Regions from separate parts of the Psychrobacter halodurans genome, predicted to be linked through region 1. Evidence: predicted binding sites of a transcription regulator. Region 1 holds the regulator's gene; each other region holds the start of a gene.
What was found. Region 1 encodes PhoB, which activates phosphate uptake and scavenging genes when phosphate is short. Its sites were predicted from a motif close to TGTCATNAANCTGTCATAA; they were not measured.
Positions count from the first base shown of each region.

Region 2: the regulator PhoB is predicted to act here: its motif matches at 1,017-1,035, upstream of J3491_RS03180 (porin).
Region 3: the regulator PhoB is predicted to act here: its motif matches at 1,934-1,952, upstream of pstS (phosphate ABC transporter substrate-binding protein PstS).

Region 1 is NZ_JAGBKN010000016.1:45,806-49,094, forward strand. Features, by position in the region: gene asd (archaetidylserine decarboxylase) at 1-103, opposite strand, end outside; gene dtd (D-aminoacyl-tRNA deacylase) at 215-670, shown strand; gene phoB (phosphate regulon transcriptional regulator PhoB) at 858-1,562, shown strand; gene phoR (phosphate regulon sensor histidine kinase PhoR) at 1,733-2,824, shown strand; gene J3491_RS08440 (M23 family metallopeptidase) at 2,907-3,289, opposite strand, start outside.
Region 2 is NZ_JAGBKN010000004.1:106,031-109,319, forward strand. Features, by position in the region: gene J3491_RS03175 (malate synthase G) at 1-550, shown strand, start outside; gene J3491_RS03180 (porin) at 1,172-2,221, shown strand; gene J3491_RS03185 (CTP synthase) at 2,409-3,289, shown strand, end outside.
Region 3 is NZ_JAGBKN010000002.1:81,959-85,247, reverse strand. Features, by position in the region: gene thiC (phosphomethylpyrimidine synthase ThiC) at 1-1,346, opposite strand, end outside; TPP riboswitch at 1,636-1,752, opposite strand; gene pstS (phosphate ABC transporter substrate-binding protein PstS) at 2,025-3,191, shown strand.

The sequences.
Region 1 (3,289 bases):
AGGTGCGCTTGACATAGGGGTGGCGACTGGCAGCCAAACGGCCAGCGACTTTACTGAGCTTTTGTTGCGGGACAAGCTGCTGCAAGGTGGTGAATACATTCATAATATGGCGACCAAAATAAAGGTGAGAGAGTAATAAATAGGCAAATAAATGATGATATTTTATCATGGACGGCCTAAGTTTGTATGAGCATAATTGGTAAGGGGAGCATAAATGAAAGCATTGATACAGCGGGTACATGGTGCGAGCGTCAGCGTCGATGGGGGTTGTGTCGGGCGTATCGAGCATGGCGTGCTGGCGTATATCGGCTTGGGGCCTGAAGACGACCTACAAACGGCCAAACGGATGATTGATAAAATCCTTGGCTATCGTATTTTTGAAAACGACGATGACCCTGCCAAATATGGCAAACTGGACAAAAATGTCCAGCAAGTCGCTGGCGGGCTGCTGCTGATATCACAGTTCACCCTGATGGCGAAGACTGACAAAGGCCGGCGTCCTGATTTTGGCGGTGCCATGCCACCAGAGGCAGCGCGCGTACTGTTTGCTCAGCTAGTCGACTATGCCAACAGTCAGCACCCTCAGGTAGCGACGGGTCAGTTTGGCGCAGACATGCAGGTTATGAGTATCAATGATGGGCCACTGAATTTTATATTAGACGTGCGCTAAAGCATCAAATGTGAATCATGATGGTGAGTGCCATCTGTTTGAGGGAAGTGGCTTGGTCTATAGCAGCCGCTTAAATGACAAATGTCATCAAACTGTCACAATTACCGCGTTTAATAGGCAAGCAGTGGCGAGTGGTTATCGCCCTTTTTTATACGTCTGTTTTGTCCCTTATCACTGAGAATACCTTATGTATAATGAGCAAATTTTGATTGTTGAAGATGAACCTGCAATCCGCGAGATGGTCGTCATGACGCTAGAGATGGCTGGTTTTGATAGCTTGCAGGCAACGGACGTATCAGAGGCGCACCAACAAGTGGTCGACCATCGGCCAGCGCTGATTTTGCTAGATTGGATGCTGCCTGGGGACAAAAGCGGCATTGATTTTTGTCGTATGCTCAAAAGTGATGAGCTACTCGCTGAGATACCCGTCATCATGCTGACAGCCAAAAGCGAAGAGGACAGCAAGGTGCACGGTCTGGATGCGGGCGCAGATGATTATATGACCAAGCCTTTTTCGACGCGCGAGCTGATCTCAAGGATCAAAGCGGTGTTGCGCCGTAGCAATGCTTTGAGCGCCGACAAGACCATTGAAATAGGTAAGTTAAGCCTCGACCCCAAAAGCCAGCGGGTCATGGCGTCTGGGCAAATCATCGATGTCGGACCGACCGAATATCGGTTGTTGGCGTTTTTTATGAGCCATCCTGAGCGTGCCTATACGCGCACCCAGCTGCTTGATCAAGTGTGGGGCGGCAATGTCTATATCGAAGACAGAACCATCGATGTGCATATCAAACGCCTACGCAAACTGCTGCGCCCTCATGACTGCGATAAGCTGATACAAACGGTGCGCGGTACTGGTTATCGCTTCTCAAGCTTTGTTGAGGCCAAATAGTAGGCGCTCATACTGCCAAAATAGCCGCCGCAATTCTGTTGCCAGTCCAGCTATCATCACCATAGTTATCAGTAAGTGATTATCAGTAAGGGTCACTTAGCTGATAGGGATAATCATCATAATGATAACGAGATAACAAGTAGGGCAAAAAAATAGGTCACGAAAAATGGATGAGTAACATAATGTCAAAGCAATGTACCGAACAAGATATCTCAGAGCCGATAGCGCTACAAAACACCACCAATCAATTAAAAAAAATAAGAAGTGCGCTGCGGGCACTGCGCGATGCGGTGATTTTACTCAATGACAGTGATGGTCTGGAGTGGTGGAATCAGGCCGCTGAAGATTTACTATTATTGCAGGCAGCAGATAAAGGCCGATGTATTTTTGACTTTATTGGCGCATCTGAGTTTCGCCAGTACTATCAAGCGCCGACGCTGGCTGACGAAGGTGTACATATAAAGTCATGGCGCGCGCCTGAGCGTTATTTAAAGTGTGAACTGACCCCGTTTGCCGACGAAAAGCTATTGATCATCTACGATGTGACGCGTCTGCATCATCTAGAAGAGATGCGCCGCGATTTTGTGGCCAACGTCTCACATGAGCTGCGTACGCCGCTGACCGTGATGATGGGGTATTTAGAAAACTTTTCGGATCAGCCAGACATGCCGCCGCACTGGAAGCGCGGCTTTGAGCTGATGACCCAGCAGACAGCGCGCATGAATAGAATCGTCAATGATTTATTACTGCTATCGCGTATCGAAATCGAAGAGACTCATGAGCTACATTATATCGATATGACCAAGCTGCTAACCCATATCTATGATGATGCACAGGCCTACAATCAAGAGTATGGTCATAGCATCCATCTACAGATAGATACCTATGATGGGCTGTACGGCTCAGAGATGTATCTGACCAGCGCCTTATCCAATCTGGTGATCAATGCGATTAAATACACACCAAAAGGTGGCGATATCACCGTTAGCTGGACCAAAACAGCAGAGGGTTGCCGTTTCGCTGTCGAGGATAATGGCATCGGTATTGCGCCGCAGCACATCGCCCGCCTGACAGAGCGTTTTTATCGTATCGATAAGGGTCGTAGCCGTGCCACAGGCGGCACAGGCTTAGGGCTGGCTATCGTCAAACACGTCTTATACCAGCATGAAGCCAACCTACAAATCGAGTCGGTAGAAGGCGGCGGCTCGACATTTAGTGCGGTATTTCCGCCAAATTACGTGCGCTCTGCTGCCATTAGCTGAGGTTTGATGGCTGTTAATATTTTAGGGCTATTAGCCAATGTCAGATGGATAAGCAAGCAGTCGTCGTGCTTATCATGACAGGCTACCGAGCAGGCTCGGATTTTTGTAAAAGCGGGTAGGGATTGACCGCATTGCCTTTGATATAAATCCCATAATGTACGTGCGGCGGTGTGCCCTTGGCGTTGCCGCTGTCGCCGACATAGCCGATGACATCACCCGCATTGACCCAGTCATTGGGGGCGATATCGGCATACTCCTCTAAGTGTGCGTAGTAGTGCCCAGCGCCGCCAGGACCGACGATGACCACCACACGCCCGCCTAGGGTGTTTTCGCCGACCTTACTGACGATGCCTGCTGTCGTCGCTTGTATCGGTGTGCCCCGCGCGGCAAATATATCGATCCCTTCGTGTGTGCGGCCTTGACTGCGCGCTGCGCCCCACGTGTCGCTTAGGTTTTGCTGAGGCA
Region 2 (3,289 bases), on a different contig from region 1:
ATCACCGACAGGCGCCACCTTGCATAGCATGCATTATCATCAAGTCAAGGTCGCCGAGGTACAAGACAGCCTAAAATCACGCGAGCGTGCTAGCCTAGACGATATCTTGACCATTCCATTGGCCAAAGACACCAACTGGACAGAGGAAGAGAAGCAGCAAGAGCTGGACAACAACGCGCAGGGTATCTTAGGGTACGTGGTACGCTGGGTAAACCAAGGCGTCGGTTGCTCAAAAGTGCCTGACATCAACGATGTGGGCCTGATGGAAGACCGTGCGACTTTGCGTATCTCAAGCCAGCATATCGCCAACTGGTTGCATCACGGTGTGGTCAGCGAGCAGCAAGTCATGGATACCATGAAGCGTATGGCGAAGATCGTCGATGAACAAAACGCCGGCGACAGTAGCTATCAGCCTATGGCAAACAACTTTGAGCAGTCTTATGCCTTTAAAGCCGCCTGTGACCTCGTCTTTAAAGGACGCGAGCAGCCAAGCGGCTACACTGAGCCACTATTGCACCAAGCACGCTTGGATCTAAAAGCCAACGTCTAAGCCAGTGTGCTTCGCTATACTATTGCATCGGCATAAAAGCTGTGTCGATGCATGTATATAGTGCTACATGGCTATATTGACCCGATGTCGATAGTGGGTCGATAGTAGATAGCGATAATGCTATTTTGCTTATAAGCGCTACTTATCAGTGAATAAGTAGCGCTTTATTTTTGTACGCAATACAGTGGGCATAATCGAATGGTTTGTCATAAAACTTACGATAAACCATTGGTATTTAAGGGCATTGTATAGCTATTTTTTTTCAACGCCTGAGCGCTATAAAAGATATGGAGTGCGCCAGATATCGCGTTAAAAGTACAAAAAAATATGTTGCAAATTATGTCAAAGTTGTTATGCTTGTACTCGAAGTATGAGTTTGGTAACGGATGTTACGCAGCAGAAGGATAAAGACCAACGTTTACATGGCAGTTACTTTTTTTGATGCTGGTTATGTAAGTCATGGTTTTTTCATCTTACTGTAATAAAACTTCGCCACACTTGTTTCTGACTAATCTCGGTAGCCAGTTACACATTATATCTTTGAGGATTTGTGACGATACCAATTGGGCACCAGCTAATAATAGCTCGCTCATTACTACAATTGTAAAGTGGAGATACCCCATGAAAAAACTACTTTTAGCTACAGCCGTTGCTGCTCTATCTGTTTCTGCAGCCAATGCCGCTCCAACTGTCTATGGTAAAGGCTTCTTAACTTTAGATTTGAACACAGGCGATACTGATGTAACTGTTACTGATACTGTGACAGGTGTATCAACTGAAACATCTTTTGATGAAGATGAACGTAGCCAATTAAATTCAAACGCTTCACGTATTGGTCTAAAAGGTTCTGAAGCACTAACTGCAAACACTGACTTAGTCTATCAACTAGAGTATGGTATCGATATTGATGCTGGTGATGCTTTTGTAGATGCAGACGGTGGCCGTATGGAAAAGTCAGATCAGTTTTACTCACGTGACACTTATCTTGGTTTGAAAAACGCTCAGTACGGTACATTGCTTGGTGGTCGTCTATCAGCTATCGATGATTACGTAAACTTTGCTAACGTGACTGAAGGTGGCGTACTAGGTGGTGATGCTGTACTTGCAAGCTTTGACGCACCGCGTACTAACAACACTTTTAACTACTTCTCGCCTAATATCAATGGCATGCAGTTCATGGCAATGTACGCCATGGATGAAGACAATGGTACTGATACACTAGGCCGCGATGCGTTTGGTGTTGGTGGTAAGTATGAAGCAGGTCCAATGAACGTTGGTGCTACGTACATCCAAGCAGGCGACTTTAAAGTTGCTCGTGTCAGTGGTAACTATGCTATCAGCCCAGTAGTGACACTAGGCGCTCTATATCAAAACACTGATTTTGACAGTGATGACAACGAAAATGCATTCACTATCAGTGGTGAGATGGCGACAGCGACTCCTTGGACTGCCTATGCTCAAGGTGATTTCGTAAACAATGTTGGCGGTGCTGACGATGCTGAAGCTTTCCGTGCGGTAGTAGGCGGCAAATATGCATTTAACGCGGCAACAACTGGTCACCTATATGGTGCTTATTTAAGCGCAGAGGAAGAAGAAACTGTTGCAACTACTAGAACGAAAGCAGAGTATGACGGCTTTGGTATCGGTGGTGGTATCGAATACAAATTCTAATCTAACCATTAGAATCTAAATAAAAAACTCATCCTTCGGGGTGGGTTTTTTTGTTGTATGTATTATTTGTGACAAAAGTCTACCGCTGAGGTAGAAAATAAGAGTTTCAGACAGTTTGCATTTTTGCCCTATATTTTATGGCGTATTTTTAGTAAAATCCTTCTTTACCAATTACCGAAAGAGTACTATGACCAAGTTTATATTTGTGACCGGTGGGGTAGTGTCCTCACTAGGAAAAGGTATCACCGCCGCTTCTCTTGCTGCGGTCTTAGAAGCGCGTGGCGTGACTGTCACGATGACCAAGATGGATCCGTATATCAACGTCGATCCAGGTACGATGAGCCCATTTCAGCATGGTGAGGTGTTTGTCACCGAGGATGGCGCAGAGACGGATTTGGATTTGGGCTATTATGAGCGCTTCTTACGCCACTCTAAGATGAGTAAGAGCAACAACTTTACCAGTGGTCGTATCTATCAAAACGTGCTAAACAAAGAGCGCCGCGGTGAGTATCTGGGTGGTACCGTGCAGGTCATCCCGCACATCACTGATGAAATCAAAAGTAAGATTCTTGCCAGTGGCGAAGGCTACGATATCGCCATTATCGAGATTGGCGGTACAGTCGGTGACATCGAGTCGCTGCCATTTATGGAAGCGGTACGTCAGATGCAAGTAGAGCTTGGCCGCAATCGCGCTATGCTCATGCATTTAACGCTGGTGCCTTATATCGCTAGTGCCGGCGAAACCAAAACCAAGCCGACCCAGCATTCAGTCAAAGAGCTACGCTCTATCGGTCTGCAGCCAGATATTCTCATCTGCCGCTCTGAGCACCATATCTCGCAAGACAACCGCCGCAAAATTGCGCTGTTTACCAATGTCGAAGAGCGCGCAGTCATCATGTGTGAAGATGCCCAAAGCATCTATCAAATCCCGCGCACCCTACATGAGCAAGATCTTGATGATCTAATCTGTGAGCGTTTTGGTCTTGATGTACCAGAAGCGGATTTGAGCGATTGGGACAAAGTGGTCGAAGCCCAGCTCAACCCTGAAGCGGTAGTGACGGTGGCGAT
Region 3 (3,289 bases), on a different contig from region 1:
ACCTGTACATCGTGCTGCCATGCGATTTTTGTCAGCTCACCAAGCGTACGTAGCTCACCGAACTGCGCTTCGTCATTAGCATCTTGCAAGCAACCAGGACGTAGACCATCGCCTAGACTAAAGGCCACATCGTACTGCTTCATAATCTCGCAAATCTCTTCAAAATGGGTGTATAAAAAGCTCTCTGTATGATGAGCAAGGCACCACTGCGCCATGATAGAGCCGCCGCGAGAGACGATACCCGTCAAGCGATTGGCCGTCAGTGGCACATAGCGCAGCAGCACGCCTGCATGAATGGTGAAGTAATCAACGCCTTGTTCGGCTTGCTCGATAAGTGTATCGCGGAATATCTCCCACGTTAGGTCTTCGGCGATGCCGTCGACTTTTTCTAATGCTTGATAAATCGGTACCGTACCGATGGGCACAGGCGAGTTACGAATCAGCCATTCACGGGTCTCGTGGATATGATTGCCTGTCGACAAATCCATGATGGTGTCAGCGCCCCAGCGCGTCGCCCATGTCATTTTTGACACTTCTTCATCGATAGAGGAGCCGAGCGCTGAATTGCCGATATTGGCGTTAATCTTTACCAAAAAATTACGGCCGATAATCATCGGCTCAGACTCAGGGTGATTGATATTATTTGGGATAATGGCGCGACCGGCCGCGACCTCGCTACGCACAAACTCAGGGGTGATGATTTTTGGCGTATTGGCACCAAAGCTCTCGCCGTCATGTTGGCGCATATCGGTCAGTTCATGCTGTTTTTGCGTCTCACGAATGGCGATATATTCCATCTCAGGGGTGATGATACCGCGGCGCGCATAGTGCATCTGGGTGACATTGCCTGCTTTACCATTGACTTTTTTGGCACGGCGCGGCTTATCGATATGGGCAAACCGTAGATTGGCTGTGGTGATATCACGCGCACGCGCTTGCCCGTATGAGCTGGACAAACCGCTTAGCTGCTCTGTATCACCGCGCTCGGCTATCCAGCCCTCACGCAGTTTGGGCAAGCCGCGGGTTAGGTCAATTTGGGCATCAGGGTCGGTATAGACGCCTGAGGTGTCGTAGACATAAAACGGCGGGTTTTGCTCCCAGTCGGACTCATCCACGCCCTGAATAGGCGTGGGATCTAGCGTGATCTTGCGCATCGGCACTTGAATATCAGGTCTTGAGCCTTGGATATAGACTTTTTGTGAGGCGGGGAGAATGCGGTGCAGGTCGCGTGCGTCTTCTTCAAAGCGCGTGTCTTTAGCACTACGGTGCGCAGGGGTTTTTAGCGCGTCGGTTTTTTTGTCAGAAGCGTTTTGCTGGGTCTTTGGAGGTAGGGTTGAGGTTGTCATATGCTGTCCTAGCGTGTTGGTTTTTGAATAAAAGCAACACCGCCAGAAGCTGCGGGGGTAGCACTTATCATCTAGGCAATTTTTGCTGCGTCGTCGTCACTGGCTGTCAAATCTATCATCGCGAAAACCTGCCTTCGCGGAGGATGTCATCAACCTGTAAGCGACGCTTGGTATCCCTCATCATTATTGAGCACTACTTAACCCTATAAAGCTTAGCACCACCAAGCGGGTATTTAGGCTAACAGTCATGAGGATAACAAGGCATTTCTGCCCGTCTTTGCCATACATAATAAAGTGCTGAAGACTTCCCTGCGTCGGTACTAACCGCATCAGGTTCGGCGGGTGATCTCTCAGCGAATGTACAAAGGCAGTCAGCCATTCGTACACCGCACCCCGAGTCTGTCAGTGTTGTAAATCAGTCTCATACTAACAAACTTCTGCCATGAGGGCTACTGGTGTTTGACCATCGGTATGTCAATCAACGTGCGCAAAATACCGTGAATCATGACACGCAGGCTAATGAGCGTTAGCCTCAAGCGGCGACTGATTTGACCCTATTTGTCACGCACATAAAAGAGTTGGGCGGTTGTCATCAAACTGTCATAAAAACTTGTCAACATGTCACACATGTCACCAATCATGCTTTGTTCAATCGTTGTCAAACTTTAGGAGTCCTACATGCGTTATTCGTTATTGGCAGTCGCCGTTAGTTGCACCTTAGTACTCACCGCTTGTAATAAATCCACCGACACCGCAGAGTCAGCAGCGCAGAGTGACACCAGCGCGGCGACAGTGGCCGAAACCACCAGCACAGCGACATCCTCTCCAGCAAGCGATTTTAAATCAGCTGAAAACATCGCCATGAACATCACTGGTGCGGGCGCGTCGTTCCCGCAGCCTATCTATGCCAAATGGTCCTATGACTATAATGCCGCGACTGGCGGCCAGGTCAACTATCAGTCTATCGGCTCCTCAGGCGGTATCAAACAAATCCAAGCAAAAACCGTTGACTTTGGTGCCTCTGATGCCCCCATGACTCCTGAAGAGCTGGACGCGGCAGGCCTTATTCAGTTTCCAACCGTCATCGGCGGTGTGGTACCGATTGTCAATATCGATGGTGTCGGACCAGGTGAGCTAAAGCTGGACGGCGCAACCTTAGCCGATATCTATCTGGGTAAGATTAGCAAATGGAATGACCCTGCCATCACTGCCATGAACCCAGATTTGACCCTGCCAGATGCTGCCATTACCACCGTGTTTCGCTCAGATGGCTCAGGCACGACCTTTAACTTTACCGATTATCTAGCCAAAGTCTCAAACGATTGGAGTGACAGCGTGGGTGTCGATAAAACCGTCAAATGGCCTACCTCTGCCACAGGGGCAGGCGGTAAAGGCAACGAGGGCGTATCAAGCTATGTCAATCGCATGAAAAACGCTATCGGCTACGTCGAGTATGCTTACGCCAAGCAAAACAACATGGCACACGCTGCCCTAAAAAATGCGGCGGGCAACTTCGTGCAGCCATCTGCTGAGACCTTTGCTGCGGCAGGTGATATCGATTGGTCACAGCAAGCAGGGTTTTATAAAGTCATCACCAACTCTGAGACCGAGCAAGCGTGGCCCATCGCCGCTGCCACCTTTATCTTGGTACACAAGCAGCCAGAAAACCCGCAGCAAGTGGCTGGCGTGCTGAACTTCTTTGATTGGGCGTATGCCCAAGGTGATGATAGTGCCATGGCGCTTGATTATGTGCCTTTCTCCGATACGGCAGTGGCACTGTTTAAAGACAAGTGGAATGAGGTCAAAGGCCATGATGGTCAGCCTGTCTACACCCCAGCTCAGTAGTTTTTCTATATATGTATAGCAGCACTTGTAAGCCCCTTTGAGACACCTATTCTCCGGTGGTTGTCTCAAAGGTTTTATCACAACAAATTTAAAAATAG